One region of the Marinobacter sp. CH_CUG1437-1 genome, then DNA from elsewhere that is predicted to be linked to it. Evidence: predicted binding sites of a transcription regulator. Region 1 holds the regulator's gene; each other region holds the start of a gene.
The links. The regulator FliA, encoded in region 1, starts transcription of late flagellar genes. The targets are predictions, from matches to a motif close to CTAAAGTTTNNNNNNNNNNNGCCGNTAA.

Region 1 (10,737 bases):
TCACCGGCATTTCGTAGTCCATGGTGATCACATCGGGACGCAGCTTTTCGGCCAGCTCCACGCCTTCACGGCCGTTGGTTGCAGCCCCAACCACCTTGATCTGGCCGGAGCTGGTCAGGATTTCCGTCAGCCGTTTGCGAAAAAACCCTGAATCGTCAACGACCAGGACAGAAACTGTCATCCACTTCTCCTACCCAATCCATCGTTCTTCGGCCTTCTATGGCCGCAGTCACCTGAAAGCCCGGCTTAGCCGTAGTGTTGCAACAGGCTTGGTACATCAATGATCAGCGCGATCCGGCCGTCGCCGGTAATTGTGGCGCCAGCCATTCCCGGCGTACCCTGGAGGGCTCGACCGAGGGGCTTGATCACCACCTCTTCCTGCCCCACCAACTGGTCGACCACAAAACCGACCTGTTTGGTCCCCATGGCCACGATGACCACATGGGCGTTTTCCGGCACTTCCTGGGAAGTACCATCACGCACCAGCCATCGTTTGATGTGAAACAGCGGGAACACCTTTTCCCGGACCACAATACACTCTCGTCCGTCGACGATATTGGTCTTGGTCAGGTCCAGGTGGAAAATCTCGACCACATTCACCAGCGGCAGCGCGAACGACTGATCACCCAACATGATCATCAGTGTGGGCATGATGGCCAGGGTCAACGGAACCTTGATGACAATCCGGGAACCCTTACCCAGTTGCGATTCAATGCTCAACTGTCCATTGAGCTGGCCTATCTTGGTTTTGACCACATCCATGCCTACGCCACGACCGGAGACGTCCGAGATCTGCTCCTTCGTGGAAAAACCGGCTGCGAAAATCAGGTTAAAGCACTCGGAATCGGTCAGGCGATCCGCGGCATCCTGATCGTAAATCCCCTTCTCGACGGCCTTGCGACGGAGCACTTCCGGATCCATACCGGCGCCATCATCCTCGATGAACAGCAGGATATGATCCCCCTCCTGTTCGGCAGACAGGGTTACCGTACCCTGGCGTGGCTTACCTGCTTTCTCGCGCACTTCCGGGGCTTCGATCCCGTGATCGACCGAGTTTCGCACCAGGTGAACCAGCGGATCAGACAGCGCTTCGACCAGATTCTTGTCCAGATCGGTGTCTTCACCGTGCATCACCAGGTTGACCTCTTTCTTGAGGTTCCGGGCCAGGTCACGCACAACCCGGGGGAACCGGCCGAACACCTTCTTGATCGGCTGCATACGGGTCTGCATGACGGCAGACTGGAGGTCGGTGGTGACCACATCCAGGTTGGACACGGCTTTGTGCATGTGTTCGTCTTCGCTTTCCGCGCCCAGACGCTGCAAGCGGTTACGCACCAGCACCAGTTCACCCACCATGTTCATGATGTCGTCGAGACGCTTGGTGTCAACACGCACCGTTGTTTCAGCCGCGGGCGCGTGTTCGCGGGCGGGCATCGCAGGGGTGGCAGCGCCTTTGGTCTCCGGCTTCCCGGGCTTCGGTGCCTCTGCTTTTGGCTTGGCTGGCTCTTTCGGCGCTGAGGGCTCTTTTGGCGCTGAGGGCTCTTTCGCTGCTGAAGGCTCTTTTGGCGCTGAAGGCTCCTTCGCTCCCGCGGGCTTTTTCGGAGTGGAGGACTCTCCGCCGGCAGTCGGGCTTCCACCCTTGCCATGGAGATCGTCCAGCAGTTTTTCGAATTCGTCGTCGGTGATCAGATCGTCGCTGCCACCGCCTTCTGCCTCGGCCGCCGGCTTTTCTTCTTTGCTGACAGCCTCGTCCTCGCCCGCAGGTGCGCCGGCAAACTGCCCTTTTCCGTGCAGCTGGTCGAGCAGCGCCTCGAACTCGTCGTCGGTTATCTCGTCATCTCCGGAACCCTCCCGGTCACCGGAAGACGCTCCGGAGTCTGAAGCCGGTGCCTGTTCTTCGCTCTTTTCGTCCTGCAAGGCATCCAGAAGCTGTTCGAATTCGTCGTCGGTGATGTCGCCGCCATCCTCCGACGGTTCATTCTCTTCGTGTTCCGGCTGAGGGTCGGCGACAGGCGCTCCCTCACCCTCTGGCAGGGCCAGGGCATCGAGGCGGGCAATCAGTTCGTCCGGAGCCGGTGTTGGTTCCTCGTGATTGCGAACCTCTTCAAACATGGCATTAACGTTATCCAGGGCCTCCAGAACCACGTCCATCAGTTCAGAGTCCACCTTACGCTTGTGATTGCGCAGGGTATCGAAAACGTTCTCGGCGGAGTGGCAGCAATTCACCAGCGCTTCAAGCTGAAGGAAGCCGGCGCCGCCTTTAACGGTGTGAAAGCCACGGAAAATGGCGTTGAGCAGATCACTGTCGTCAGGATGTTGCTCAAGATCTACCAACTGCTCTGACAGCTTTTCGAGAATTTCACCGGCTTCTACCAGGAAGTCCTGCAAAATCTCTTCATCAGCATCGAACGCCATGCGTTACCCTCTTTGTTCAGAAACCGAGACTGGACAACAGGTCGTCAACGTCATCCTGTCCCGAAACTACATCTTCACGCTCATCGGCCTTGATCTGGGGCCCGACGCCCTTCTCTGCAGATTCTTCCTTCTCTTCAATCTGGTGCACGGTGCCGGTGAGCTGATCCACATGGCTGGCCATCACCACCAGGCTGAGCATCTGCTCCTCAACCTCTTTTACCAGGGCGGTGACCTTCTGGATAACCTGGCCCGTCAAATCCTGATAATCCTGAGCAAGCAGGATTTCCGACAGATTGTTGTACATGGTGTCAGCGTCGCTGGCTGTGCTGACAAAAAAGCGATCAATACGGCCGTACAGTTCCCGGAACTCCGCCGGCTGCATCTCCCGACGACGCAGACGTTGCCATTCGTCCCGCAAGGAGGCCGCTTCTTCACGAAACGCGTTGGCCACCGGCATGGTTTCCTCAACCAGGTCCATGGTGCGGTTGGCCGCTTCGCCGGTCATCTGCACAACGTATTCGAGGCGATCGGAGGCGTCTGTCATCTTCGACAGCGCTTCCTGCTGTTCCGCGTTCCGGGGGTCAATCTGGAAGTTCCGGATGGCTTCGTGCAGGCTCCGGGTCAATCGCCCTACCTCGCGGTACAGACTTTGATCCCTGACCTCGCTGAGTTCATTGATCAGGGTCATGGCTTTGGCATAATCACCGGCATCAACACTCTCTGCCAGCTCTGCTGCCTGCCGCTGGAGCTTTTCGGTCACCTCCGGCTCAAGGCCCCGATGGTTCTTTTTGCTATCGCTCATGAGAGCCATCCGACCTCTGGTTACTGGATTCTTTCAAAGATTTTCTCAATCTTTTCCTTGAGCACAGCGGCAGTGAACGGTTTGACAACGTAGCCGTTCACGCCCGCCTGAGCCGCGGCAACAATCTGGTCGCGCTTCGCCTCAGCCGTTACCATCAATACCGGCAGGGTTTTCAGATTCTCGTCAGCCCGGACAGCCTTCAGAAGATCGAACCCGGACATGCCCGGCATGTTCCAGTCGGTGACCAGAAAGTCGTATTTGCCGCTCTTCAGCATCGGCAAGGCTGTGTTGCCATCGTCTGCTTCATCGGTGTTGGTGAAGCCCAGATCACGCAGCAGGTTTTTGATGATCCGTCGCATTGTGGAGAAATCATCCACAATGAGGATTTTCATGTTTTTGTCCAATGGGACCTCCAGTTAGTAACACCCGGAATTCGTTTGACCTTCGCGTTCAAAGTCTAGCAGGCCGCTGTTTAAACCGCTTATTGTCAGACCTTTGCTTCCGTTGTAAAGCATCGGTTACCAAAAACTACAGACTGCCCCTTCGCAGACACAGACTGAACGCAATCAGCTGTCCGGTTCCTGGCGCCAATCCGACAACCGCCCCCGAAGGCGCAAGGCAGCCTGGCTGTGAATCTGGCTGACCCTGCTCTCGCTGACGCCCAGCACGGCGCCTATTTCCTTGAGGTTCAGCTCTTCCTGGTAATAAAGGCTCAGAACCAGTTTTTCCCGCTCCGGCAGGTCTTCAATGGCCTCAGCCAGGCTCCGCCGGAAGGCATCGGAGGACAACCCCTCCAGAGGGTTATCCTGCGTCTCTGTCTGTTCTATCGGCAGCTCTCCGGATTCATTGAGCTCATCGAGGCTAAAAAGTCGGCCACTGTTGGAATCGGAAAGATAGGAATGATACTCCGCAAGCTCCATGCCCAGCTCCTCGGCCACTTCCTGATCCTGGGCTTCCCGGCCAAGCCGGTCTTCCACAGCCTTGATGGCCTGGGAAATGCGACGGGCGTTTCGATGCACGGAGCGGGGAACCCAGTCGCCCTTGCGGATTTCATCGACCATCGCCCCACGAATCCGGATACCGGCGTAGGTCTCGAAGGTGGCTCCTTTGGTGGAACTGTATCGCTGGGCAGCCTCAAGCAGGCCAATCATGCCGGCCTGCATAAGATCTTCAAGCTGAACGGAAGCCGGCAGGCGGGCCATCAAATGGAGGGCGATTTTCTTGACCAGCGGCGCGTGTTGCTCAACAAGCTGAGATGCTTTCTGCGCACCCGACTGGTTATAGATTCCGAGGTTTTTCGCCAATGTCATGTATCCGGTTTCTTGTTTGACTGGATCCGATTCAGACTTCGACGAGCCGCTCCACAAAGAATTCCAGATGTCCACGGGGTGAGGACGGCAACGGCCAGCTGTCTACCTTGTCGGCCAGAGACTTGATGGCCAGGGAGGCTTTCGCTCTGGGATAGGCATCCAGCACTGCCCTCTGTCTCTGGACTGCTTTCTTCACCGCCTCATCGTAGGGGACTATACCGACATATTGTAGTGCCACATCGAGGAAGCGCTCGGTGACCCGAGTCAGTTTTTCGAACAGATGCCGGCCTTCCTGCTCATTCCGCACCTGGTTGGCAAGAATGCGGAAACGATTGGTTCCATAATCCCGGTTCATCAGCTTGATCAGGGCGTAGGCATCGGTGATGGACGTGGGTTCGTCACACACAACCAACAGTAACTCCTGGGACGCCCTGAGAAAGCTGACCACCGATTCGGAGATACCGGCGGCGGTGTCGACGATCAGGACATCGATCTGATCCCCCAGCTCGCTGAACGCATTAATAAGCCCGGCATGCTCCATGGGACTGAGCTGGGTCATCCGCTGGGTACCTGACGAGGCAGGAACGATCTTTATGCCGCCGGGACCATTTACCAGAACGTCCTTGAGGTCACAGTCGCCTGCCAGAACATCCTGAAGGTTACGGTTGGCGGTGATGCCCAGCAATACGTCGATGTTGGCGAGCCCAAGATCGGCGTCGAGCAGCACCACTCTCCGGCCTTTCTGCGCCAGGGCAATTCCGAGGTTGACCGACACGTTACTCTTGCCGACTCCACCTTTACCGCCGGAAACTGCAATCACCTGTACCGGATGTGCTCTGCTCATACTGTTTTTTGTCTCTCGCCACGTTTCGCCGGTGCGTTTCCGACGCCTGCTGTCAATCTGCCCGGTCTCAGGCGTGCTCTTTCAGGCCCTCTGCGACCGCCTGCTGTTGCTGGAGTGTTTTAAGCCGATCCACGGCCAGCCGCACCAGCGGAACAGCTTCTGCGTGGTGCAGATCTTCAGGAATCTTCTGCCCGTCTGTGTAGTAGGCTACCGGGAGACCGGTTTCCATGACAAAGCCGAGGGACTCACCCAGTGTCAGGGCCTCATCGATCTTGGTCATCACACAGCCCGCAAGATTTGCCATCTTATAGCAATGCCAGACGGATTTCATGATGCGCGGCTGACTGGTTGCCGAGACGACCAGGTGCGTTTTGACATTGTGATGGCTGCGAGCCAGTTCGGCCAGCTGTTCCTGATAACCTTTATCCGAACTTGTCAGCCCGGCAGTATCAATCAGAACCAGGTGACGGTCTGACAGCTCGTCCAGAATATCGTCCAGGCTGTGAGCCTCATCCACCACCCGAACCGGCACATTCAGGATACGACCAAACACGAACAGCTGCTCGTGCGCCGCCACCCGATATCGATCGGTGGTAACCAGAGCCAGGGAGTCGGAGCCATGCTTGAGCACATACCGCGCCGCCAGCTTTCCAATCGTGGTGGTCTTGCCGGAACCGGTAGGACCCACCAGCGCATAGGCGCCCCCCTCATCAAGCCACTCCATGCGAGAGGTCCGAACGCCGGTGCAGAGCATTTTCAGGGACTGCTTCCAACCATCTTCCAGTCGCCCTGCCTTATGGCGACGGGAAATTGACCCTGCCAGTTCGCTGCCCAGGCCGAATTCCTGCAGGCGCTCGGCCAGCCTTTGCTGAACAGCCGTGTTTGTCGAAACCACCGGGTCCGGCTGCGGGCGACCACCCTGCATCATATCCCTGAGGGAGCTGATCTCGGCGCGCATCTGTGCGAGTTCATCAGAGTAGACATCCTTCGGCGCCTGGGTCTCAGCCACACTATCACTGAAATCGCCGCCGACCGTTTCCTGAACAGCAGCGAACGACGGACCTGCGTAGCCGGCTCCCTGGGAGGCACGCCTTTCCCTGACTTCACGGATGCGGTCACGGGATCGGCTCAATTCATCCTCGAGACGACGATGTTGGTCAGCCTGCATTTCTGCCAGGCGGGATCCGTTGGTGGCTTCTTCGGCCTGGTTGCCCAGGCGCTGGCGCGCCATGTTTTCGTCATAGTCCAGCGCCGTCACGATTTCGACACCACCGTCGACCCGACGGTTGGAAAGAATCACGGCATCCGGCCCCATCTGTTCACTGACCTGTTTCAGCGCCTCTGCCATGGTCTGAGCAAAAAACCGTTTTACTTTCATGATGCCTCTTCCTCCACCGGCAACGCCGTGCCGGCGCTGTCCGCTCTGTCATCCGCGCCGTTACTGGCCAACGGACGCCACGATCGTAATCTGTTTGTTATCCGGAATTTCCTGGTACGAGAGCACGTGCAGTCGCTCTACCCCATAGCTGGCAAACTTCGCCAGGACCGGCCGCAGTGGCCCGGACACCAGCAGAATGGCCGGTTTGCCAAGCATCTCCTGGCGCTGGACGCTCTCCTGAAGCGATCGCTGGAGCTTCTCCACCATATTCGGCTCCAGAACCAGGCCAATGTCTTCCTGACCGCCGGATTGTTGACTCTGCTGAACAGACTTCAGCAATAACTGTTCCAAGTCCGGATCCAGGGTGATCACCGGTATCTCCGATTCGTTGCCGCAGATGCTCTGGACAATCATCCGGCGCAGGGACTGCCGGGCTACCGTGGTCAGCAGCTTGGGATCCTGGCTCTTCGGATGAACATTCACGATGGCCTCGGCAATGGACCGCATATCCCGGATCGGCACTTCCTCCTTCAGCAGGTTCTGCAAGACCTTCAGGAGCAGACTGATTGAAACGGTGGTGGGTACCAGCTCTTCGGCCAGCTTCGGAGAAATCTTCTCAAGCTGATCCAGCCACTTCTGGACTTCCTCGTGGCCCAGCAGTTCGTGGGCGTGTTTCTGCAACACCTGGTTCAGATGGGTCGCAACCACGGTACTGGCATCGACCACGGTATAGCCCAGGGTCTGGGCCTGGTCTTTCTTATCGGGCTCGATCCAGCAGGCATCCAGACCGAACGCCGGATCCTTGCCCTCAATTCCCTCGACCTTCCCAAACACCTGGCCTGGGTCGATGGCCAGCTCCCGGTCCGGGTGAATCTCCGCCTCGGCAATGGTCACGCCCATCAGGGTAATGCGATAGACGTTGGGCATCAGATCGAGATTGTCGCGAATGTGGACCGAGGGCATCAGGAAACCCAGATCCTGGGACAGTTTTTTACGAACACCCTTGATGCGACTGAGCAACTGACCGCCCTGGGACTTATCCACCAGCGGAATCAGCCGATACCCCACTTCCAGACCGACGATATCGACGGTGGAGACATCGTCCCAGCCCAGCTCTTTGGTCTCTCCGGGTGCCGGCAGCTGACGACTCTGATCGCCACCCGCGTCTCCGCCCGGCGGCAGATCCCGCCCCGCCGGTCGCGGTGCCGCGCCGCCAGCGCCCCTGGCCGGGAAGGCGCCCTCCTCCTCGACAGTCTGCCTCTGGTGTTTCCAGATATACCAGGCAGCACCGCCGGCCAGCGCACCAAGACCCAGGAAGGCCACGTGAGGCATGCCGGGAATCAGGCCGAGGATAATCAGGATTCCAGCCGCAATGGACAGAGCCTTCGGCGCACTGAACATCTGCTGCAGGATCTGGCCGCCCATGTCCTGGCTGGAAGTGACCCGCGTTACCATGATCGCCGCAGACGTGGACAGCAGCAGCGAGGGAATCTGTGCCACCAGGCCGTCACCAATGGTCAATAGCGCATAGCGCTCCATGGCCAGCCCGAAATCCAGGCCATGCTGGAGCATACCGATGGCGATCCCGCCGACGATGTTAATGGCAAGAATGAGCAAGCCGGCAATGGCATCGCCTTTAACGAACTTGGACGCACCGTCCATGGAACCATAGAAATCCGCCTCCTGGGCAATCTCGGCCCGGCGATGCTTGGCTTCGTCCTGATTGATCAGGCCGGCGTTGAGATCCGCATCAATGGCCATCTGTTTGCCGGGCATGGCATCCAGGGTGAAACGGGCACTTACTTCGGAGACCCGGCCGGCGCCCTTTGTGACCACCAGGAAGTTGATGATCATAAGAATCGCGAAGACCACCAGACCCACGGCGTAGTTGCCACCAATAAGTACCGCACCAAAGGATTCGATCACCTTACCGGCAGCGTCGCCGCCCTCGTGGCCGTTCAACAGAACGATCCGCGTAGACGCCACGTTCAGGGCCAGACGCAGCAGCGTGGCCACCAGCAATACCGTGGGGAAAGAGGCAAACTCCATGGGCCTCAGGGCGTAGACACAGACCAGCAGAATGACAATCGACAGGGTGATGTTGAACGTGAAGAACACGTCCAGCAAAAACGCCGGCATGGGCAGAATCATCATACCGAGCAAGCCCATCAGCATGATGGGAATGCCCAGATTTCCCCGCGTCAGGGTTTTGACGTTATTGAGGACTAAAGCTCTGTCCATGCCGGATACTTCTCCGATTGGCCGTGCCTGCAGGCGTTTCAAAGGTCGAAAATCTGACGCGGCGGCGTCGTTTGGAAGAGTTATCGCAAGATCCGTACCAGCCCTTAGTGGATTTCCGCGAACCGGCCATTTGCGGCCTGACTCGCCTTGCCAGATGCGGTATCCTTGCGCCATTTAAATGCGACGCTAAAACCCCAACCAGACACACAGGTGACCCCATGCCAATCCACGAGGTAAAACACCCTCTGATCCGCCACAAGCTCGGCATCATGCGCCGTGCGGATATCAGCACCAAGAATTTCCGGGAGCTGGCACAGGAAGTTGGTGCACTTCTGACCTACGAGGCCACCAAGGACTTCAACCTGCAGGAAAAGACCATCGAAGGCTGGGCCGGCCCAGTGAATGTGGAACAGATTCACGGCAAGAAAGTCACCATCGTTCCGATCCTCCGGGCCGGGCTTGGCATGCTCGACGGTGTTCTGAGCCTCATTCCTGTTGCCCGGGTCAGTGTTGTCGGCCAGATCCGCAACGAGGAAACACTCGAGGCCAGCACCTACCTGGAAAAACTGGTGGGTGAGCTGGATCAGCGAATGGCCATGATCGTCGATCCCATGCTCGCTACCGGCGGCTCCATGATTTCCACCATCGACCTGCTCAAGAAAGCCGGCAGCACCGAGATCCGGGCCCTGGTTCTGGTAGCCGCGCCCGAGGGCGTCAAGAAGGTTCTCGAGGCTCATCCGGACGTGTCGATCTACACGGCCTCCGTTGATGAACGCCTGAACGAGAAAGGTTATATCCTTCCGGGCCTCGGCGATGCCGGCGACAAGATCTTCGGCACCAAGCAGAAGGACGTTTAAGCATGCAGGATCATACCAACGACCCGGTCTGGAAACAGGCCATTGCCGGCTCACAAATGCTACTAGTTGCCTTCGGCGCCCTGGTGCTGATGCCATTGATCACCGGCCTGGATCCCAACGTGGCCCTGTTCACCGCCGGTCTGGGCACCCTGATATTTCACGTGGTGACCGGCGGGCAGATCCCGATTTTCCTGGCGTCCTCCTTCGCCTTTATTGCCCCCGTAATCGCCTCCAAAGGCCGGTTTGGCATGGAAGAAACCCTGGGCGGCCTGATGGCCGCAGGTATTCTCTACATCTTCCTGAGTGGCCTGGTTCGGATGCGAGGAACCGGCTTTGTCCGCCGCCTGCTGCCGCCAGTGGTCATCGGCCCCGTGATCATGACCATCGGTCTCGGGCTGGCACCGGTTGCGGTTCACATGGCCTCCGGCCGTACAGGTGACGGCGCCAACCAGCTGATCCCCTACGACACCGCCATCTGGATCGCGATGATCTCTCTGGCCGTAACCATCATCATGTCGGTCTGGGCCAAGGGCATCTTCCGCCTGATTCCCATCATGTTCGGCGTGATCACCGGCTACATCCTCTCCGCGTTTGCCGGCATCGTAGATACTACGCCCATCAAAGAAGCTGCCTGGTTTGCCGTTCCTAGCTTCGTTGCGCCCGAGTTCAGCTGGGGCGCCGTGCTGTTCATGATTCCGGTGGCCATCGCCCCGGCCATCGAACACATCGGCGACGTGCTGGCCATCGGCAACGTGACCCGTAAGAACTATCTGGAAAAGCCGGGCCTGCATCGCACCCTGCTGGGTGACGGCCTGGCCACCAGCGCTGCTTCCATGCTCGGCGGACCGCCCAACACCACTTATTCGGAAGTCACCGGCGCAGTCATGCTG
Region 2 (10,737 bases), on a different contig from region 1:
GCGGCAGGCCTGGAACGGGGTTGAACTGCGGGTGGTGGGCTGCGTGAAATCCTCATGCCCCCACGATGGCGCCGTGGAATTACGGGTTGAGGCGGCGCTTAACGGCCTGACTGCGGAGGATGTACGGGTGGAGTGCCTGGTCAGCCCTGAGTGCACCGGCACTGATGGCAGCCCCGGGCCAAACAGCTTCCTTCTGGAAAAAGAGGGTGAAGAGGATGGCCGAACCCTATTCGCCACCCATGTTCAGCCACCCTACCCTGGCTTGCAGACCCTGAGGCTGCGGATGTATCCATACCATGAGTCGCTGACCCACCCGCTGGAAATGGGCGCCATGCTCTGGGTCTGACCCGGAGCATGGCTGAGCCTTAAAGCAGGTGTCGGCGAATGAACCGGCCAATATCCTGTATTTCCTCCAGGCACACGCTGTGTTCCATGGGGAAGGTCTGGTAGGACGGGTCGTAGCCCATTTCCTTCAGGGTTTCGACACTGCGAACGCCCAGAGACTCCGGCACCATCGGATCGAATGTTCCGTGATACACACTGATCGGTACATCCGCATTTGCCTCTGAACACTGAACTGTCTTCGCGGTGGCGAAGTAGGTGGAGAGCGCCAAAATGCCGCCCAGACGTTCCGGGTAGCTGAGCCCCAGTTCGTAGGCAACCGCCCCACCCTGGGAGAAGCCGGCGATGATGATCCGGTCTGCCGGAACACCTTTCTCCTTTTCGCGCTCCACCAGTCTGGCGACGGAATCGGCAGAGGCCCGCAGTTGTTCGGTATCCACCACCCGGTCAATGTCCATTGCCTTGATGTCGTACCAGGCCGGCATGGACATTCCACCGTTGATGGTCACAGGCAGGTTCGGCGCGTGGGGAAAGATAAACCGCACCGCGGCATCTTCCGGAAGGCCCAGTTCAGGCACGACCGGCTCGAAGTCGTGGCCACTGGCACCCAGGCCATGAAGCCAGATCACGGCCGCGGTCGGGTTTTCTCCGGTTTCAATCTCGATGTACTGAAGATCCTGCACGGTATACCTCTTTTCTGAAAATTGGGTGCCGAATTACTCGGAATGGCCGGATTTTTCGGCATTGGCCTCAAGCGCGGTAACTACCGGATTGGCATACATATCCAGTAGATAGGGCCGGATGGCCGGATCGCAGGCTTCCAGGCGCCGCTCCATCTCCGCCTCGGCCGCTTCCATCTCCGCCGGTGACCAGGTTTCGGCGGTGACCACCGCATCGCTGACGGTATCAGGCGTGTCGTGAGCCTGGGGATGAAGGCCGCGTTGCTGGTAGGCCACCAGGTTCGAGGCATGCAGGTGGTAGTTCGCATGCATCTCGCGGTCTATACGCTGGGCCAGATCCTTGGGGTTATCCGGTGAATCATGAATGGGCGCGCCGAAGTGCACATGCACGTGCCCCTTGAATCCGGTCAAACCTTTCATGATCTGCTCGGTGTCCTCGCCCTCACGCTTGATGTATTTGCCGGTTCTGGCGCGGGTTTCCAGTTCCTGAGCCTTGTCGGCATCGCATGGGTCGTACTCATAGGCGATGGAAACCGGCACGATGTGCAGCCGGCTCATGGCCTCGCCAAAATCCAACCCGCTCTTCTTACGGCTCATGTAGAACATCTTGATGATGGCCGGATCGGTGAAATCAAGGCCGTCCTTCGCCCTGCCTTCCCGTTGGGCAATCCAGATACTGTGATTGGTATCAATGCTGTGGTTGATGAAGCCGGAGAGCGTTATGTAGGCATCGCGCATCTCCCGCGGGCTGGTCATGCTACGACGTACCACAAAGCTCTTGTTCAGCCGCATCATTTCGGCGAACACCCGGTTTGCCAGCAGATTGTCGCCTATGGCAATTCGGGTGGTGTGGAAGCCGTTTTGAAACAGCAGGTAGTTCACCACCATGGGGTCAAACACGATGTCCCGGTGGTTTGAAATGAACAGATAGGCGCCGTGTTTATCGAGTTTATCCAGGCCGCTGGTCGTCACTCGTGTGGTGGTGCTGTCGACCAGTTCACCGACGTAGCCGGAAAGCCCAGCCTGGAGATCATCAACACGCGTATAGCGACCAAAATGGCTGGTGAGCCATCGGCGGGTAAACACACGCAACATGGCCGGTGCCCAGCGTGCCAGTGTCGGAGACTTGAAGCGACCGACCATATCCAGAAATTCCCGGTCGTTGACCAGGCGGTTAATAGCAGCGCCGGTTTCTTCGTCCGAATACGGACGGATGGCATCAAATTCCTGCATGGAAGCCCTGTTATTATCAGTGTCTGTCACAGTATGGCGTGAAACGGTGGTTCAAAAACGCGGTATTGTAGCGTTTCTTACACTGCTTTGCCTCCATCTGGCACATGGGTTTGCTGGCCAACCCTCAGGGTTAATCTGGTATCATTGCCCACCGTGCCGACCCCGGCTTTCCACCCGTCTCAATAAAGCGGCTCCACGTCGACGAACCGGTTACCCTATGTATCTTGATCAGGACTTCGAACAGCTTTCCACCGAGCGCCCCACCACCTCGGGAAGGGATCCGGAACAGGTGCTGCACGAAGTCTTCGGCTACGAATCGTTCCGGCCGCTGCAGGGTGACATCATCCGGGAAGTGTCGGAAGGCCGCGACGCCCTGGTGCTTATGCCAACGGGCGGGGGTAAATCCCTGTGTTACCAGGTGCCGGCACTGGTTCGCTCTGGCACGGCGATTGTGATATCCCCGCTAATCGCCCTGATGCAGGATCAGGTGGCAGCGCTCAAGGAGCTCGGGGTAAGAGCTGCGTTCCTCAACTCAACCATGGATTTCGAGCAGGCCCGAGCCACCGAGTACGCGCTGATGACCGGTGAGCTGGACCTGCTGTACTGCGCGCCGGAGAGGCTGATTCAACCTCGCACGATTGAACTGCTTCATGATGCCTCGATCTCGTTGTTCGCCATAGATGAAGCCCACTGTGTGTCCCAATGGGGCCACGACTTCCGGTCAGATTACCTGCAGCTCAGCATGCTGGCCGAGCAGTTTCCCGGCGTACCCCGCATTGCGCTGACCGCAACAGCCGATGAGCGGACCCGGAAAGAGATCGCGGAACGTCTGTCGCTGACCGGGGCAAGACACTTCGTCAGTGGCTTCGATCGCCCGAACATTCAATACCGTATCGCGCCAAAAACAAACGCAAACAAACAGTTATTGGACTTTATTAAAGCCGAGCATGAGGGCGACTGCGGCATTGTGTACTGCCTGTCCCGCAACAAGGTGGACGCTACCGCGAAAACCCTCGCCCAGAAAGGCTACACCGCTCTGCCCTACCATGCCGGCCTGTCCTCGGAGCAACGCGCTTATCACCAGGAGCGCTTCCTGCGGGAAGATGGCGTGATCATTGTTGCCACTATCGCCTTCGGGATGGGTATCGATAAACCCGACGTGCGCTTCGTCGCTCATCTGGATCTCCCAAAGAGCCTTGAAGCCTACTACCAGGAGACCGGCCGCGCCGGACGGGACGGCAAACCTTCGACGGCCTGGATGGTGTATGGCCTTCAGGATGTGATCAAACTGCGGCAAATGCTGGAAAGTTCCCAGGGCAACGACCATTTCAAACGGGTGGAGCGCCAGAAGCTCGATGCCATGCTGGGTCTCTGCGAGGTCACCAGTTGCCGTCGTCAGGTAATGCTGCGGTATTTCGGGGACGAACTGGAGCGGCCCTGCGGCAATTGCGACACCTGCCTGAATCCTCCGGAAACCTGGGATGGAACAGTGGCCGTCCAGAAAGCGCTGTCCTGTGTGTTCCGCACCGGGCAACGCTTCGGTGTGACCTATCTGATCGACGTACTCCGTGGCTCAGAGAACGAGCGGATTCTGCAGGCCGGCCATCATCAGGTTTCCACTTATGGCATTGGCACCGAGCTCAGCGCCAATGAGTGGAAATCTGTCTTCCGCCAATTGGTCGCCAACGGCTATTTGCGGGCAGATCCGGAGGGCTATGGCGCACTTCAGCTTACAGAAGAATGCCGGCCGCTGCTGAAAGGTCGGCAAACCATTGAGCTGCGCAAGGATCCGGTGGTCAAGAAGACAGCAGGCCGGGCCTCCGGTGGCCGCTCAAGCGCTCCGGTTAAAGACCAGATAACGGATCAGGCCGGCTGGGACGCCCTGCGGGCCTGCCGCAAGGAGTTGGCTGATAAACAGGGCGTGCCTCCTTACGTTATCTTCCATGACACGACCCTGTTCGGAATGCTTGAACGCAAGCCCCGCACCCTTGAAGAGCTGGCCGAAGTCAGCGGCGTGGGGGCTGCCAAGCTTGAAAAATATGGCGAGATCTTCCTGGAAGCCATTGCCGGCCTTGATCCGGCCTGATCTTCAGGCCTCTGCTTTAAAGCCTTTCTTACGTACCCGGTAATGAGCAATGGAGGTAGCCACATGGTTGCCCTCCTCGTCTTTCAGTGTCCCCTCCAGGGTGAACTTGGCCCGGCCGGTTTCGTCGGCGTCTGCAAGGATGCCTGCCACCGTTTCCGGCGGCAGCGTAAACTCCACGGTGACATCACTATTGGCCGGTTGCAGGAATTGCAGGGTCATTTCCTTGAGGATCGGGGTGTACGCAGGGCCCAGGTCAAACAGCGTCAGGACGCCACCGGGAATTTCAGCCACCAGAAAATAGGCGCCGGCATACAGGCTTCCAAAGTGGTTCTTGTTGCCTTTGAGCCGGATTTTTGCCCGCACATAGCCCGGCCTTACTTCTTCAACACTGAAGTTGTTCCGCGGCGCAAAGGGTATGGACAGGCCTATGATCTTGTTTACCGCCGCATAACCGCTAGTTTTCTTCAGCCAGGCCAGTGGGCTGGCCAAGGTGGCCTTTGGGTCTGTGCTGGCGACCCACTGGCCAGTGGCGCCGATAAGGTTGTCGATAATTGCCATTCACTCGCTCCGAATTCTTGGTCGAAGCCGATGATTACAATGGTCTCTGGCAGCCGCAAGAATCTTTTACAATTTTTTTGGACATCGTCCGATTTATTTTTGAATTTATGTTCTAAAGTGAGGGTGGCTGCCTGAATTACGGCTGCTTTTTTGCCGGTTTTTCCAGTATTAAGAAAGGATTTCTGATTTGGAATATTCTCTGCCTGCCTTCAGGGTCGTGCTCCGGTTGCCCAAACTGGCCATCTTTCTCGCGCTGCTCGGCCTGTGCCTTGAAGTGGCTCCTATCGCAGCCTCAACCTCAACGTCCGCCATTACGGGGGCAGCCAGTCGTGACTATGTTCTCTGGTACAGGAATTATGACAGCCCGGCTATTCGTGCGCTTGTCGAGCTTGCATTAGAGAAAACGCCGGAATATGGCGACTCCCGGGTTATTCGCAGTGAAGAACTGAGTCAGGGGCGCGTGCTCCGCGAACTGGCAGATGGCCAGTCTCGCCTGGTTGATATCGCCAATGTAGCCACCTCGGCCGAGCGGGAAGAGTTTCTGACTGCGATCCCCTTCCCGGTTGATGGTGGCCTTCTCGGCTTTCGCGTCTGCGTGGTGTTGCCGCAATCTCTGCCCAAGTTCGCCGACATAAAGAGTCTGGATGATTTCCGAGCCAGCCAGATCTGGATCGGTCAGGGTTCACACTGGCCAGACACGCCGGTGCTGGAGGCAAATGGCATTCCGGTGGTAACGCACTCCCGATACGAGATACTGTTTGGCATGCTCCGTAATGAACGCTTTGATTGTTTCGCCCGCGGCGTCAGTGAGGTCCTGTACGACCTGGAAATGGAGCAGGATCCCAACCTGGTGATCGAGCCCAATCTCCTGATCGCCTACCCCATGCCGTCCTATCTGTTCGTTGGCCCAGACGACCAGGAGACCGCCCATCGTCTGCAGCTGGGCATTGAGCGCGCCATCCACGACGGCAGCTTCAGCGAGTTCCTGAGGCGCTACTACTCCCGTGCCGTCAAGGAGCTCAACCTGAGCCAACGCCGGGTAATTGCCCTGGAGAACCCGTACCTGAGTGAGGAATCCCGATACATAGGGCGCAGCACCCTTGAGAATCTGCGCCGGCGCCTCGAGGTCCTCAGCCGCTAGGTTTTCCTGCTATACCCGGAACCGGGAGACGTTCTGGTTCAGGGCCTTGCCAATGCTCTCTATCTGCCCGCTGTAAACGTCATTTTCGGTGGCTGCGGCGGCCGCTTCCTGCCCCTGATCCGCGATTCTCGTAATCGACGAGTTCAGCTCTTCGGTCACCGATGTCTGTTCTTCGGAGGCCGTGGCAATCTGCGACGTCATCTGGCTGATGGAAGTGATAGCCTCGGCAATCCGGTTCAGGGCCTCCATGGCATCCTGGGCTTTTTCCATGCTGACACTGGAAACCGCAGTTGACGCTTTCATTACATCAACCGCATCGTTAGCGCCTTTCTGCAGACGCTCGATCATATTGTTGATTTCCTCGGTACTGGATTGGGTGCGTTGGGCAAGGTTGCGCACCTCGTCGGCCACCACCGCAAAGCCCCGCCCTGCCTCGCCGGCCCGTGCGGCTTCAATAGCAGCATTCAGCGCAAGCAGGTTGGTTTGTTCGGCAATGCCCTGAATCACTTCCAGGACCGTCGTGATTGAAGCAACATCCTTGCCGAGTGTGTCGATGACTTCAGCCGCCGCGTTGACCTCCCTCGAGAGCTTCTGCACCGCATCCCGGGAGGCGGCGACGGTCTCAAGCGATGCCCGGCTGTCGCCGTCGGCAGTATTGGCGGCGTCGGCTGTCTGTTGGGCGTTCTGTGCGATTTCGCCTGCGGCCGCCGACATTTCGTTGATGGCGGTGGCCACCATGTCGATCTCGACCTGCTGGCTCTCCACGCTTGAACGGCTGGTGCTGGCTGTGTCTCTCAGGGAACTGACATTCTGGCCCAGCTCCGCACTGCCCTGCTGTACGTCCCGGACTACGTTCTGAATATTCTCGACAAACCGGTTGAAGCTTCTGGCCAGCTCACCAAATTCATCTTTTGCACTGTCGTCCAGGCGCTGGGTCAGGTCTGCATCGCCACTACCGATGTCGCCCATGGCCTTGTTCAGACGGCGAACAGGCGCCATAAGGACCTTGATGCCCAGATGGAGAATTACTAGTGAAACGATCAGGCCAATGACCGCCATGATCAGACCGGTCATGCGGGCACTCTGAACCGGCGCGTTGATCTTGTCTGCATTCACAAAAGTGCCCAGATACCACTCCACGCCGCGGGCATCGCTGATTGGATGGAAGCTGGCCTCCCAGTTCCCTTCGTCATTGGTGTATTCGTGGGCAGCCCCACCGAGGTCCGGGCTGCCGCCAATCAGAGCACTGATGTTCTTGCCCACAAGCGCCTGCTGAGGGTGGAACAGAACGGTTCCGCGTTCGTTGATCAGGGCGGCGTAACCGGTATCCGCCAGGGTCACGGTAGACAGGGTTTCCGCAATGGCGCCCAGACCGATATCTGCGCCGGCCACGCCTTCGTAGTCACCGCGCTTCACGGGTGCAAGCGTGGAGATAATCATGTCGTTGGTGCTGGCGTCCTGGTACGGTTCGGTAAATGAGGCGCTTCCAAGGCTCATGGCCTTCTTGTACCAGGGACGTTCGCGGGGGTCGTAATCAGACGGCAGGGTTGCATTGGCTTCCGGCGATTTCATCAGCATATAGCCGTCGGTGCGGCCCACATAGACATCGCGGAACCCGCCACCGGTCGTAATGGCCTGGAGGATAACACGGGCCTCTTCGTCATTTTTGGCACTTTCCAGCGCTTTGGCGGTGGATTCGGTCATCACCAAACGGGTATTGAGCCATTCGGCAATGCTTGATGTGCTTTGCTGCACGGTATCGTCGATTAGCGCGTCTACATAAGTTTTCGTGGTGTTCTGCAGCCGTAAATCGCCAGAGAGGGTGAAAGCCCCCATCACCAGCAGCAACAGAATACCGAAAGCAGTCAGGAGCTTTTGCCCGAATGTCAGCTGCACGGTCGAATCCTCAGCAATGAAAATTGATATTCGTTAATTTGTCTTTCGGCCTGCGGTGCGAAGTCTTTAGCGGCTTCTGTTAAACTTTCTAAGTATTGACGCAAATGCCGAGCTTGTCCTACTCCATAACGAACGGGAGCCGAACTGAATGGCCCATGAAGAACTGCACCTCAACCTTCGGAACCTGCAGCTTGACGATTACGAACAGCTTCAGAAGCTTATGGACCGAGTTTATGACGACATCGGAGGCGCCTGGCCCAAGGACACGATCAAGGCCCTGGTGGAACAGTTTCCGGACGGCCAGATCTGCATTGAGGAAAGTGGCCAGCTGATAGCAGTCGCGTTGACTGTTTGCGTGAAATACGACCGCTTTAGCAACCCTCATACCTATGACGACCTGATCCTCCGCAACGAGAAAATCTGGCACAACGCCAATGGCGATTCGCTTTACGGGCTGGATGTTTTCATCCACCCGGATTATCGGGGTTACCGACTCGGGCGTCGTCTCTATGAGGCCCGGAAAGAGCTCTGCCGCTCCATGAACCTCAGGGGCATCCTTGCTGGCGGTCGCATACCCAACTACTTCAAGTACGCCGAGCAGTACTCTCCTGAGGAGTACATCCAACGCGTGGATCGTAAGGAGATCTACGATCCGATCCTGAGCTTCCAGCTTTCCAATGATTTCCAGGTCACCCGGCTGATGCACAAATACCTGCCGGAGGATGAGAAATCGATGGGCTACGCCACCCTGTTGGAGTGGCGCAACATCCTTTACACCCCGCCTTCTCCGGTCCTCAGCGTCAAGAAGACGCAGGTGAGGCTTGGTGCCGTGCAGTGGCAGATGCGGGAATTCACCTCCGTTGAAGAAGTTCTAAAGCAGGTGGAATACTTCGTGGATGCGCTGTCTGATTACAAGAGTGACTTCGCTATCTTCCCGGAATTCTTCAACGCGCCGCTGATGGGGCTTACGGACCAGATGGACCAGACCCGCGCCATTCGCTTCCTCGCCGGGTTTACCCAGCAGTTCAAGGAAGAAATGTCTGAAATGGCGGTGAGCTACAACATCAACATCATCACGGGCTCCATGCCGTTGATCGAAAATGACCGGGTGTACAACGTTTCCTATCTCTGCCACCGGGATGGCCGAGTGGACGAGCAGCGCAAGGTTCACATTACGCCCCATGAACGGCGCGACTGGGTTATTGAAGGTGGTAACCAGTTCGAGGTCTTTGAAACCGACGCCGGCCGGGTCGCTATCATGATCTGCTACGACATAGAATTCCCGGAGCTGGGGCGAATTGCTGCCAGCCAGGAAGTCGATATCATCATGGTGCCCTTCTGGACCGATACCAAGAACGGCTACTTGCGGGTTCGCCAGTGTGCACAGGCGCGGGCGATCGAAAACGAGTGTTATGTCGTAATCACCGGCAGCGTGGGCAACTTGCCGAAAGTCGAAAACCTGGACGTCCAGTACGCGCAGTCCTCCGTATTCTCGCCATCGGATTTCGCCTTCCCCCACGATGCGGTGATGGCCGAAACCACGCCCAATACGGAGATGATCATGTTCTCCGATATGGACCTGGAAAAGTTGAAGCTGGTTCGCAACGAGGGGTCTGTCACTAACCTGAAAGATCGCCGCGTTGATATGTACGAGCTGAAAACAAAGTAAACTGGCCTGATCTGCCGTAAAAGATTGTTAAAAAACTGCCTTAGCGGTGGAGCGTATGGCACTGATGGCGTTGCAAAACCAAAGTCCAGTGTCTATTGTTTAATCAATATCCAGCCTGTCTCCCCATGAGACAGGTTGCTGTGGATACGGACATCACCAGAGAAGCTGATTCATGAACGAAGCATTGCCGGATCTTGTCGCCCGATTTCGAATCAGACAGGGCCTTTTTCGAAAGGAACTTGTCGAGGCAGCCCTCTACGAACTGGACGGCTATGGGTGCGTGATGAAAACCGACAAGGTGTTCAACCCCGGTGATACCGTGGTGCTGGATCTCGTGATGGACATGCCCTTTGACAAGATCCGTGCGGAAGGCCTGTCCGGGCTGGTCACCGAACGCAGAAAACACTGCAGCAATTTCTTCTATTCCATCGATTTTGTGGAACTCGACTCCAACGGTGGCTCGTCCCTGGCGGAGAAGCTTCGCAGAATTCGGGAAGTGGTATCCAAGAAGCAGTCACTCAAGTCACGTCGTTCCCCAGGCTCCATTTCCGGTTTCCGGCAAATGGCCTGATTCTGATTTTTCGTTGAAACCTGTCCGTAAGGAGACAATCCATGGCGAAGAAAGCCAAACAGAACGTTGATAAGATCGTGAAGAAGGTCAACAAGGAGTTCGAAAAGACCTCCGCCCAGATCGAAGGTCTGGTGAACGATGCACTGAAGCAGTTCGACAGTCTGCAGAATCAGGTTCAGGAGCCGGTGCGCAAACTGCTCAAGGAAATTGACGAACTTCGCGACCGTGAGATGAAGCGTTTCCACGAAGAGTTTGAACGCCGCCTTGATGAATTTCACGAACTTCAGAGCAGTATTCTTGAACGTCTGGGTGTTGCCTCCAAGGAGGCGGGCAAGGAAGTGAAGAAACTCACCGACGAAGTGAGCAAAGAAGCCGGCTCCGCCGCTAAAAAAGCAGCCCCGAAGAAAGCCGCCAAAGCAAAAGCCGCTACCAGCAAACCTGCTGCCAAGAAGCCGGCTGCCAAGAAACCTGCCGCCAGGAAAGCGCCTGCGGCCAAAGCGGCCAAGCCGGTGGACAAAAGCGACCTGACACTGGTTAAAGGCATTGGTCCTGCCACTGCCA
Region 3 (10,737 bases), on a different contig from region 1:
CGAGTCGTTTCTTCATCGACAACTCAACCGTGTTGCCGGCATTGAGGAAGGTGTGGGCTTTGTAGGCGGAATGGGCCACCAGGTGCAGGAGTGCCAGCTCGTATAGACCCAGAGCGCATTCAACCAGCATCCAGCCCATCTGGGCGCAAGTCGACCAGGCCAGTTTCACCTTGATGGAAATGCGCGTCATCATGACAAGGCTGGCAAAGACCGCCGTGGGGCCCGCTACCAACAGCAAAAGCCATTGTGCAGCGCTTGCCTGGACAATCAGAGGCGCCATCAGAATCATCAGGAAACCACCCAGGTTCACAACGCCAGCGTGAAGCAGGGCGGAGACCGGCGTGGGCGATTCAACCACCTGGATCAACCAACCGTGGAAAGGCATTTGCGCGCATTTGAAGAGGGCCGCCGCCGCCATCAGGATCGCGGCAGCGTGCGCTGCGGCGGGCAATTCTGGTGACGCTGAAACCTGTGCCAGGATTCGATCAATGAACGGCGTGTCGTACTGAACATAAAGCAGCAGGAACCCCGCGCCCAGGCAGAGTTCCGCAATGCGCGCAAAAATGAACTTCTTGTGGGCGGCGAGGGCGGCACGCGGACGATCGGGGAAAAACATCAACAACTGATGCAGGCTGATGCTGATGGCGATCCAGCTGATGAGGAACACCAGCAAATGGTTGGTGATCGCGATAAAGGCAACACTGGCAAGGATCACCTGCAGCCAGACCATAAAGCTGCGCTGGCCCGGATCCCCCGCAAGATACCGTTCCGAGAAACGCCCCAGCACCATTCCCAGCAGAGTGATCAGCAACAACATGATAGAGGCCAGTGGCCCGTGGCTGAACCAGACGCCAGCTACGGGCCACAACCAACTTGTAATGGCGGCGGCCACAGCGGAAACGAAGGCGAGTTTGAAGGTCAGCGATCGTACGAGAAGGTTGTTCGGTTTGGTTGCCAACCCCGTCGCCACGGCCCCGGCGCCGTAAAGCAGCGGAACCAGCAGGTAGAATAAGGATTCGATCGCCTGAACGTCGAACATGTGAGGGCCTCGGAATCAAACGTGTGTGTACGCGTAGTATCCGAGGGTTTTGATGTGAACAAAAATATATATATCTGATCGATTCGTTCACCTAAGGAGAATGGTTGGCAGGGGTCAAGTTACGAGGCTCCTGTTTGAGGGAACAGCGCTGGTTTGAATAGGATGACCTTTAACTGTCATCGGTCTCAATGCGTGCAGGGGCTATTGCGTTACTCTGCGCGTACTATTCGGTTTTTGCCAGCGCGCTTCGCCGTGTATAGAGCAGAATCTGCTCTCGATACAACGGCAGTCAAGGTTTCCGCTGGCCTGACTGGAACAATTCCAGCACTGAAGGTGAACTCCTGACTCGACACTTCGTCTCCTAAGTCAAGTTCTCGGAAATGACTTGCAATGCGGCTGAGAACGGTCTCCGCCTCATCCGTTGAAGTGTGATTAAACAGAAAGAGAAGCTCTTCTCCGCCCCAACGAGCCACGGCGTCTGTCTCCCTCAATTCATGCCGGCACAACGATGCCAGTTCCACCAGAACGCGATCTCCAGCGTCGTGACCAAGGCTATCGTTGATCTTTTTAAAGTTATCGATGTCCAGCAACCCAGCGGACATGGTGAGCTTGTAACGTGCAGCCCTTGCGCTCTCTGTTTTGAACCAGCGTTCGATGCTTCTGCGGTTCAGTAAACGGGTCAAGGGATCTTCGGAAGCCAGTCGCTCCAATTCATGTTGGGCTCTCTCGAGGGAGTTGATATCGCCCTCTCGGGCAATTTCATGACCGATCCAGCTGGCAAAAAGCTCAATGACCTCGAGGTCTGTCGGCTCGAAAGCAGTTGTAGGTTCTGGGCTTGAAAAAGTGATGGTGCCGAAACGAGTGCCATCCACGTATATCGGGGCACCAATATAGGCCTCAAGTCCGAAGTGATGAAAGCAGGTATGGGATTTGGAGTGAGATTGCGAGAAGTGGTGATAGCCCACCGCTTTGTCTGCCTTCATTACGCGATCGCAGTAGGTGTCTGCAAGATCAAAGGTCATGCCCGGCTGCACCTGATGCTTAGGGTCGATGACATGCATGACAGTGTAAAGCTTACCTTCGACTCGACTCAGGCATGCAATAGGTAGCCCGAAATGCCCGACGCCGAGACTCAGGATTTTTTCGACGCGTTGCTCGAACGTAAGATCACGGCTGGACGTAATGCGCTGCAGAGCTTTCAGGGTTTGCTCCATCCCGGGCTTTCCCAAAATCTGGAGAACCACGAACAGAATGTATTCGACCGAACCAGCACAATTGCGGATTGGGCTCTGCTGAATCTCACAATTTAATTGCCCCGGAATCGTCCGGGCGCTAAACCTCATAGGCGTCTGGATAACTGAGTTCCAGTTTGTCTGGTTGTCTTCGGTCTGCTCGGTGTATTCGGTAAGTTCGGTTGTCGAAAAGAGTGTTCGGATGGATGAGCCAATCAGTTTAGTAGTGCCTGTTCTGAAAAATCGATCTGCGGCGGGGTTGGTGAAAACAATTCGCTGTGAAAGATCCGATATCAAAACGGGGCTTGGCGAATTTTCGAAAAGCGCCTGAAGATTGAATGCCTTTTCTTTATCGTCGACTGAAAGTAGGACGTTCTCTATGGGCATACCCTGTTCCAGACGATTATTGTGCCTGCTTGAATGTACGGCGGTGCGGGTTTACGGATTATCTGTGCAACGCCTTTACGAGCTACAAGTGTACAACTCATTTAAAGGGATATGTCTGAGTTTAACCCCTATTTACCGTCCAACGTATATTAATTGACTGGTTCGGTCGTTAAGGGTCGCGCCGGCCTTGATAACAAGCCCAGCAGCCGCATGAGACTGAACCGCTCTTGCGAGGTATATGAGAGGTAAAACGAAAATGCATCGCTATCTAGTGAGTGTAATTTTGTTGGTCGCGATGTCTGCGGAAGCAGGCGCAGTCACTCCGGAAATTCGCGTGGGCGTCGGCGCAGAGTTTGAAAGCGTGGTGTCAGACGAAAATGGGCGGTTGAAAGGAGTGATAGCGGAGCCTTACAACTGCCTTTTGGAGGGGGCCGGCTATTCCTATGAGTTCGTAACCTTACCCCTTGCGAGGCTCGTTCATGAATTGCGCGCGGGTAATATCGACGTTGGACTCCCTCTTGTGCATGATTCCTCCAGAGACGACTATGCAACGTTTGGCAATACGGTTATAAAATCCAGCTATTTGAGAATCTCGGTGCGTTCCAACCAGCAGAAGCCCGATGAGCCCGAAGCGCGATATGTATACGTTCGTGGTTTCGCTGGCCGGGCGTTGCTCAGAGGGCTTGATGGCCGGTCCTTCGAAGTCAGCGAGTGGAGCCAGGCGATTGCCATGCTCAGAAGACAACGTGCCGATTATGTTCTGATTACGGAAAAAACCTACGGCGCACTTACTGAATTTCGGAAAACCGATCTAATTGCTGAAAAGGTCAGTGACCTGAATGTCGCATTCTATGTCAGGAAAGCGTTGCCGAAGCTGGCAGAGGCGTTAAATCAGTCCAATAACCAGTGTCAGACGGCGAAGTTAGCGGAGACTTCTGGGTAATTGGCAGTCTCCGCGTCAGAGGCTTCATTGTCCTGAGGCGCAGTTCAGGTTTTGTAAGAGTCCAACTGAGACTTCAGTTTTTCCGCCAGTTGCTTCAATGTTTCTGCCGCCTCATTGGTTGATGCGGCGTTCTCCTGGCTGCTGCCAGCCATTTGTCGAATGTGCTCAAGGCGCTGGTTGATGTCCTCAGAAACCTGGCTTTGCTGCTCGGCGGCGCTGGCCATTTCGATGTTGGTATCCCGAATGGTTCGAACGCTCTCGCGCAGTGCGTCGATCGCGTTACCGGTTTTGCGGATCATGTCGTTGGTGTCAGTAGCCAGCTGGCTGCCAACCTCAATAACGTTTGTGACACCGGCAACGCCTTCCTGCAGGTGATTGATCTGGTCCTGGATCTCCTTGATGGATTCCTGGGTTCGACGGGCCAGGTTTCTGACCTCGTCGGAGACAACAGCAAAACCTCTGCCGTGCTCCCCGGCTCGGGCTGCCTCGATCGCTGCATTCAGGGCCAACAGATTGGTCTGCTCTGAAATGTTTTCGATCACGGAAAGAATATTGCCAATGTTATCCGATGCTGCCCTCAGTGAAGCGCTGGTTTGCACGGAGCTTTGGTTGTTATCGAGCTGGCTCTGTATTTTTGCGGTGGTTTTGGCAATGAGCGACTGGCCACTTTCGGCCAGACCATCCGCCTCCTTTGCAATGTTTTCGGCTCTGGATGCGCTTTCGGCAACGGTTTGAGCGGTTGCTGTCATTTCATTCATGGCGGTTGCAACCTGCTCTGTCTCCTCGGTTTGTTGCGAGACCACGCTTGCGGAGTCCGATGCAATGCCCCTGAGACTCGACGAGGCCTCAAGCAGGCTTTCTGACGAGCCTTTGGTTTCTGAAATCGTGGTTTGTAACCGGTCAAGCAAGCGGTCGAAGCCCTGGGCCATGACGTCCAGTTCGCTCTTTCCGGTTGCGTTGAACCGCACCGTAAGGTCGCCTTCCCCGCTGGCAATGTCGTTGATGGCATTGATCATTCTTTGGAGAGGGCGAGCTACAACCAATTGTGCCAGGGCACTCAGGCAGCCGATCAGCACCAGTCCGCCGATTAAAATGGCAATGATTGTCCTGATGGTCTCATTGCGGACCATGCCTGAGACCTCGTCCTCTGAGTAGCCGGTTACAATCTGGTAGCCCCACGGATCGAAAGCAGTACGCACAAGATTCCAGCCCTCGGGCTCATTTTCCAGAAGGCTCTGCAATTGATCGGACGCAATGGTGTTGGAATGCATGCGGAGCCGGCCTTTGTCGTCTACCAAGGCAAGAAATCCCCGTTCGAGCAGGCTGGATGAGGTGATGGCCGCTTCAAGTTCTTCAAGGTCCGCTGAATAGCCCACATACCAGATGCCAATTATCTGGTTTGAGGCGTTACGGATCGGGCTGTAGGCGGTGAGGTAGGGGTTGCCGAGGATATCGACCTGCCCAAAGTAGGCTTTGCCCCGGCTGATGGCCTGCCCGGCGGCCCCCGCCATATTCAGCTTGGTGCCGATGGCACGGGATCCATCATCTTTCTTGACGTTCGTGGAAACCCTCACAAAGTCCTGCCCGTCGCGAACGAAGAGTGTGGCTGTGCCGTCCATGACCTGGGTAATCCCGTCCACCAGATCAAAGTTGTTGTTGATCATGGTGTCGCCCAGAAACAGTGCTGGCGCCGATTTGCCTGCGACGGGTTCCGTTCCCTGAACCCTGGCGGTTCCCATTTGCTGACCACGCTCAATCAGCAGGTTCAGAGAATTCTTTACCCGTTTCGACATGAGCTCGTCGGTGATGGAGAGCATCCCGGTGATCTCCTCGACCAGGTCACTCTGCTTTTCAGCGACATCTGCCGTGATTGTTTGCTCTGTGTTCAAAGCGATCACAATGCTTGCAAGCAATGCGATGACCAGCAGAACAATGGCAATCGAGACGATGAACAGTTTTCTGATAGACATGCCGATTCCTCAGAATCTAAGAGTTTGACGGACTGTTGGAGCGCGCAAACCGCTGCAATCTATTTTTATATCGGCCGGGCTCGAAGATTTTTTAATCATTATTTCCTCATTTCGGCCCATTTCCAGAACTCTCACTGTGCGTGTGATGTCCAGCCCGAAGAAATCGGTGCCTGGCTACATCGATCTGGTTGCAGGTTTGTAAAACCTGCACTCAAACACCATATTTCGGCGTTCTCGACATGATGCACTGACTGCGCCGGAGAACATTACCTGGCTTCCAATTGGTCGACATGCGTAAAAGAAGTGAAAACTGGAAAAGACTGGGGCAAAGAAGTGGATTATGAAAAAAAAGGGGCGGTCCTGGCGCGAAGGAAAAAACACTCGACCTTGACCGCGGGGGTTTACCATCCGAAACCGGAAGCAATAACGGCTGAGTGCTGGGGTGTCTTTGTAGATAGTACGCCTTACATACTGTTGATGTCTGACGACGAGCGCAGCGCCCGGGAAAAGGCCGAGCGGCTGGCCGAATCCGCGAATTTTCGTACGCTGCTTGAAGCGACCCTGACAGCCTGTGAACAGATTGAGGCCAGGCGTGTTGATGGCCGCGCAATAAACGGGGACGAGCAGCTCACCGTGATCAGTGCCAGTCGTTCTGGCGATGTTGAAACAGGGACGACGGAAATTGGTGAGATCAGGGCAATCCTGATGCCCGGCTGCCACCAAGCGGTGGCGGACACCCTCTGTATCGACGACGCGCTGGCCGCATTGATCGATTCAAAGTTCCCGCGGGTTTCGAATTTTGACGATCTTCCGGAACTCTCTGATAGGGACGTGAAAATCTCGCTAGGTAATCTGGAAGCCCGAAAGCATCCGCGAGGTGGTCACTAGGAGCAGGCGCTCCCGGAAACATCCAACCTAACCGTTTGGCCGGATTGCTCTTGTCCTGGTAAGGCACTTGCAAGTGCCAGCAGAAGATCGGTGGTGTGGCTCATCTGCTCGGTCAAACCGACATAGTCGGCAACCTGTTCGTTTTCAGATTGGGTAGCGGCCAACAGGTACTGCTTTTCGAGGATAATGTCTTGAAGCGTGATGATCTGCTCAGTGGTCAACAGCACCGGCGTTTTGTCGTTGCCCATAACGGATGTCCTTGGTTATAAATTTCTATGAGGGGGCTTCTACGGAAAGTTTATCGCTATGGATCTGCTGGCTGCCCGGGGAAACTGTGTATCAAGCCAAGCGAATGCGATACCGGGTAACGCCGTCGTTCTCTTCCTGAATCCCTTCAATATGGTGGCCAGTGATATCACAAAGGGCCTGAAGATCCTGACGGCCAGTGGGATCATCCGCCAGAAAATCAACCTGGGTTCCACTAGGCAGGTCCTTGGTGCGTTTTTTGAAGCGCAGGATGGGAAGGGGGCATACCAGACCGACGGCGTCGATCTGGTATGCATTGGGCTGATCAGTCAAGGCGAACGCTCTCGGCGCTGGTTTGTGCGGCCGACGACCAGCCAAACTGGTTAAGCACCAGCGGTGCCGCCGTAGCAATCAGTAGAGCTGCGACAAACGCGGAAATCATGACCTTCACGATGATCCTCCTTTGCCTTGTTTGGCCTCAACTTCAGCTACCCACAGGTCGTGGTGCTGGCGAGCCCACTCGAGATCAACCTGCCCGTTGCCCATGGCGTCGAACGCGCCTTCCATACCGACGGAGCCGATGTAGATATGGGCGATGATAGCCAGCATCATCACAAACGCTACAATCGAGTGCCAGATGTTCGCGTACTGCATCTCTTCATGGGGTGCGAGATCGGTCGGGAAGCTGGTTCCCAGAACGCTGTTGATCACCGCGAATGTGTCGGCAAACATCGGCATCTGGAACGGAAACAGTAGTGACAAACCTGACAGGGATACCGAGAAGCCCAGAATCATCACCGTCCAGAAAATGATCTTCTGGCCGGCATTGAACTTCTTCGCGGAGGGGTGGCCTTTGGTAAAGATACCGCCGCCAGCTTTGATCCACTGCCAATCGAGTTTGTTGGGTATGTTATGGGCAACCCACATCACGAAGGTCATCACCAGGCCGAGCATGAACGCCCAGGCCACGTTGTTATGCAGCCATTTGGAACCGGCGGCCAACGTGGCAAACGCGTCCGGTCCCATAACCGGAATCAGGAAGCTGCGTCCCATCAGGGTGATCAGCCCCGTCAGGCCGAGTGCGATGAACGAGCCGGCCAGCAACCAGTGACCAAAGCGCTCGACAGCCTTGAACCGCTCAATGGTGGTACCCGCAGGCCCGCCATCAATCATGATCCTGCCTCGAACGAAATAGAACACCACCAGCAGGCCGATGATCGCGAGCAGTGCGCCGCCGCCATAGGTGATGATCGGGCCTTCCCGAAGCTTCCACCAGGGCATGCCGCCGTCCTGAATCAGCACATCGGCGGCTGGGCCGCGTACCTGAGTGGTTGGCTCAATTTCGTTATAGCGAATAGCCCGCCAGTTTTCCGAATCGGAGACGCCGCCTCGGGTTCCCAAAGGCGCCGAGATAGAGGGTGCGTTCTCCGGATTACCGATGTTCTGAGAGCGGAAACTATCGTCCACTTTCATCTGTTCCTGACGACGCAGAATGTCCTCGAGGGTTTGGGCACCTCCGGTGGCACTGCGGTCAGGTTCGGGAATATCCTGCGCCCAGACAGGATTGAATAACAGCGTCGCTAGCACCAGGGCGACGACGCCTATCAGTTTTTTGTTCATCTAGAGCACTCCAGCGGAATCAGCAAGAAGAAATCTATGCCGTAACCGAATTCGGGGCTCCGAAGAGCCCCAAATCCGTCAGGCCAGTTTATGCACCCTTCTTCTCGTAGGCAGTGCCCCATCCCCACGCACCGGAACCGAAACCACGGTTCACAATACGCTGGCGATAGATATCCGCAACCTCGTCGCCGTCACCGGCCAACAGGGCTTTGGTTGAGCACATTTCCGCACAGATCGGCAGTTTGCCCTCAGCAATACGGTTACGACCGTACTTCTGGAACTCAACAGTGGAATTGTCTTCTTCCGGGCCGCCAGCACAGAACGTGCACTTGTCCATCTTGCCCCGGCTGCCAAAGTTGCCCGCTTGCGGGAACTGGGGCGCACCGAACGGGCATGCGTAGAAGCAATAGCCACAACCGATACACAGGTCCTTGGAGTGGAGCACAACACCGTCCTCGGTCTGGTAGAAGCAATCAACCGGACAGACAGCCATGCAAGGGGCGTCTGAACAGTGCATGCATGCTACCGAGATCGAACGCTCTCCCGGTTTGCCATCTTCGATGGTTACCACCCGGCGACGGTTGATGCCCCAGGGAACCTCGTGCTCGTTCTTACAGGCCGTTACGCATGCATTACATTCGATGCAGCGCTCGGCGTCGCAAAGGAATTTTGCTCTTGCTTGTCCTTCAAGTGCCATGGTCTACACCTCTTGTTATGCCGGCATGATCGAACACAGGGTTGCTTTGGTCTCTTGCATCTGCGTGACCGAGTCATACCCGTATGTTTGAACCGTGTTGGTGGATTCGCCCAGAACGATGGGGTCGGCGCCCTTGGGATACTTGTCCCGCAGGTCCTTGCCCTGATAATGACCGCCGAAGTGGAATGGCATGAACGCCACGCCTTCTCCGACCCGTTCTGTGACCATGGCCTTGACCTTGATCTTGGCTCCTTCTGGGCCATGCACCCAAACGTCACTGCCATCACGGACGTTCAGATTGTTGGCGTCGCGAGGATTGATCTCGATGAACATATCCTGCTGAAGTTCCGCCAGCCAGGGGTTCGAGCGGGTTTCGTCACCACCACCCTCGTACTCAACCAGACGGCCGGAGGTAAGGATGATCGGGAACTCCTTGCTGAAATCCTTCTGCTGGATGGATTCATACATGGTCGGAACCCGCCAGAAGGTCTTGTCTTCGTAGGTCGGGTAGTCGGCCACGAGGTCGCGACGGTTGGTGTACAGGGGCTCGCGGTGCAGCGGTACCGGGTCCGGGAAGTTCCAGACGATGGCACGGGCCTTGGCATTGCCGAACGGCGCGCACTCATGCTTGATGGCCACTCGCTGGATGCCGCCAGAGAGGTCGGTTTTCCAGTTGGTGGAGGGGCCTGCCACTGCTTCAATGCTGGCTCGCTCTTCGGCGGTGAGGTCACCATCCCAGCCCAGGTCCATCAGCATCTGCATGGTGAACTCGGGGTAGCCATCCTTGATTTCCGAGTTCTTGGAGTAAACACCGTCTGCCAGAATGTTCTGGCCGTTGTGTTCAACACCGAAACGGGCCCGGAACGTCAGGCCGCCCTCGGAGACTGGCAAGGACATGTCGTACAGGTTGGCAGTGCCCGGATGGTTCATCTCGGGGGTGCCCCAGCACGGCCACGGCATGCCGTAGAAATCACCATCGCAAGGTCCACCCACGGCACGCAGTGTGGTCTTGTCGAAGTGATGCTGATACTGCATGTGCTTCTTGAGGCGCTCTGGAGACTGGCCGGTATAGCCGATGGTCCACATGCCGCGGTTGAATTCGCGGGTGATGTCTTCAATCGACGGCTCATCTCCGTCAATGGCGATGTTGCGGAACATGCGATCGGTAAAGCCGAACTTGTCCGCAAACAGCTTCATGATTTCGTGGTCGACCTTGGAGTCGAACAGCGGTTCAACCACTTTTTCCCGCCACTGCAGTGAGCGGTTGGAAGCGGTCACCGAGCCGTAAGTCTCGAACTGGGTCGTGGTGGGCAACAGGTATGCGCCCTCCTTACGATCATGCAACACCGCAGAGACAGTGGGGAAGGGGTCAACCACGACCAGCAGGTCGAGTTTCTCCATGGCTTCCTTCATTTCTGTCATCCGGGTCTGTGAGTTGGGCGCGTGGCCCCACAGAACCATGGCGCGGGTGTTATCCGGCTGCTCAAGGTTTTCCTTGGCTTCCAGAACACCGTCAATCCAGCGGGAGACCGGAATGCCCTTCTCGTTCATCATGGCCCGGGACTTGCCGTTTTTATCCCAAACAGCAAAGCGGCCTTTCAGCCAGTCGAGGTCCTCTTCCCAGACTCGAGCCCAGTGGGCCCAGGAACCAGCAGACAGTCCGTAATAGCCAGGCAGTGTATCGGCGAGCACGCCGAGGTCGGTAGCGCCCTGAA

Region 2: WA411_RS06160 (methyl-accepting chemotaxis protein) is a predicted target of FliA. The motif match lies at 7,979-8,006, and genes of this name have one in related genera.
Region 3: WA411_RS00740 (methyl-accepting chemotaxis protein) is a predicted target of FliA. The motif match lies at 5,639-5,666, and genes of this name have one in related genera.

Annotation. Positions count from the first base shown of each region.
Region 1 covers NZ_JAYMEW010000003.1:698,189-708,925, reverse strand. The annotation lists partial or broken gene WA411_RS12055 (response regulator) at 1-181, opposite strand, end outside; gene WA411_RS12050 (chemotaxis protein CheA) at 247-2,415, opposite strand; gene WA411_RS12045 (protein phosphatase CheZ) at 2,432-3,217, opposite strand; gene cheY (chemotaxis response regulator CheY) at 3,238-3,621, opposite strand; gene WA411_RS12035 (RNA polymerase sigma factor FliA) at 3,784-4,527, opposite strand; gene WA411_RS12030 (MinD/ParA family protein) at 4,559-5,371, opposite strand; gene flhF (flagellar biosynthesis protein FlhF) at 5,439-6,749, opposite strand; gene flhA (flagellar biosynthesis protein FlhA) at 6,810-8,990, opposite strand; gene upp (uracil phosphoribosyltransferase) at 9,209-9,847, shown strand; gene WA411_RS12010 (uracil-xanthine permease family protein) at 9,850-10,737, shown strand, end outside.
Region 2 covers NZ_JAYMEW010000002.1:163,533-174,269, forward strand. The annotation lists gene glgP (alpha-glucan family phosphorylase) at 1-346, shown strand, start outside; gene WA411_RS06135 (alpha/beta hydrolase) at 366-1,025, opposite strand; gene WA411_RS06140 (1-acyl-sn-glycerol-3-phosphate acyltransferase) at 1,059-2,255, opposite strand; gene recQ (DNA helicase RecQ) at 2,473-4,341, shown strand; gene WA411_RS06150 (PaaI family thioesterase) at 4,345-4,899, opposite strand; gene WA411_RS06155 (hypothetical protein) at 5,087-6,040, shown strand; gene WA411_RS06160 (methyl-accepting chemotaxis protein) at 6,050-7,936, opposite strand; gene WA411_RS06165 (bifunctional GNAT family N-acetyltransferase/carbon-nitrogen hydrolase family protein) at 8,085-9,605, shown strand; gene WA411_RS06170 (hypothetical protein) at 9,778-10,176, shown strand; gene WA411_RS06175 (helix-hairpin-helix domain-containing protein) at 10,218-10,737, shown strand, end outside.
Region 3 covers NZ_JAYMEW010000001.1:145,444-156,180, reverse strand. The annotation lists gene WA411_RS00755 (NADH-quinone oxidoreductase subunit L) at 1-1,039, opposite strand, end outside; gene WA411_RS00750 (diguanylate cyclase) at 1,249-2,658, opposite strand; gene WA411_RS00745 (substrate-binding periplasmic protein) at 2,915-3,601, shown strand; gene WA411_RS00740 (methyl-accepting chemotaxis protein) at 3,646-5,571, opposite strand; gene WA411_RS00735 (hypothetical protein) at 5,959-6,459, shown strand; gene WA411_RS00730 (hypothetical protein) at 6,456-6,707, opposite strand; gene WA411_RS00725 (sulfurtransferase TusA family protein) at 6,799-7,038, opposite strand; gene WA411_RS00720 (hypothetical protein) at 7,031-7,156, opposite strand; gene WA411_RS00715 (formate dehydrogenase subunit gamma) at 7,153-8,325, opposite strand; gene fdh3B (formate dehydrogenase FDH3 subunit beta) at 8,414-9,022, opposite strand; gene WA411_RS00705 (formate dehydrogenase subunit alpha) at 9,038-10,737, opposite strand, start outside.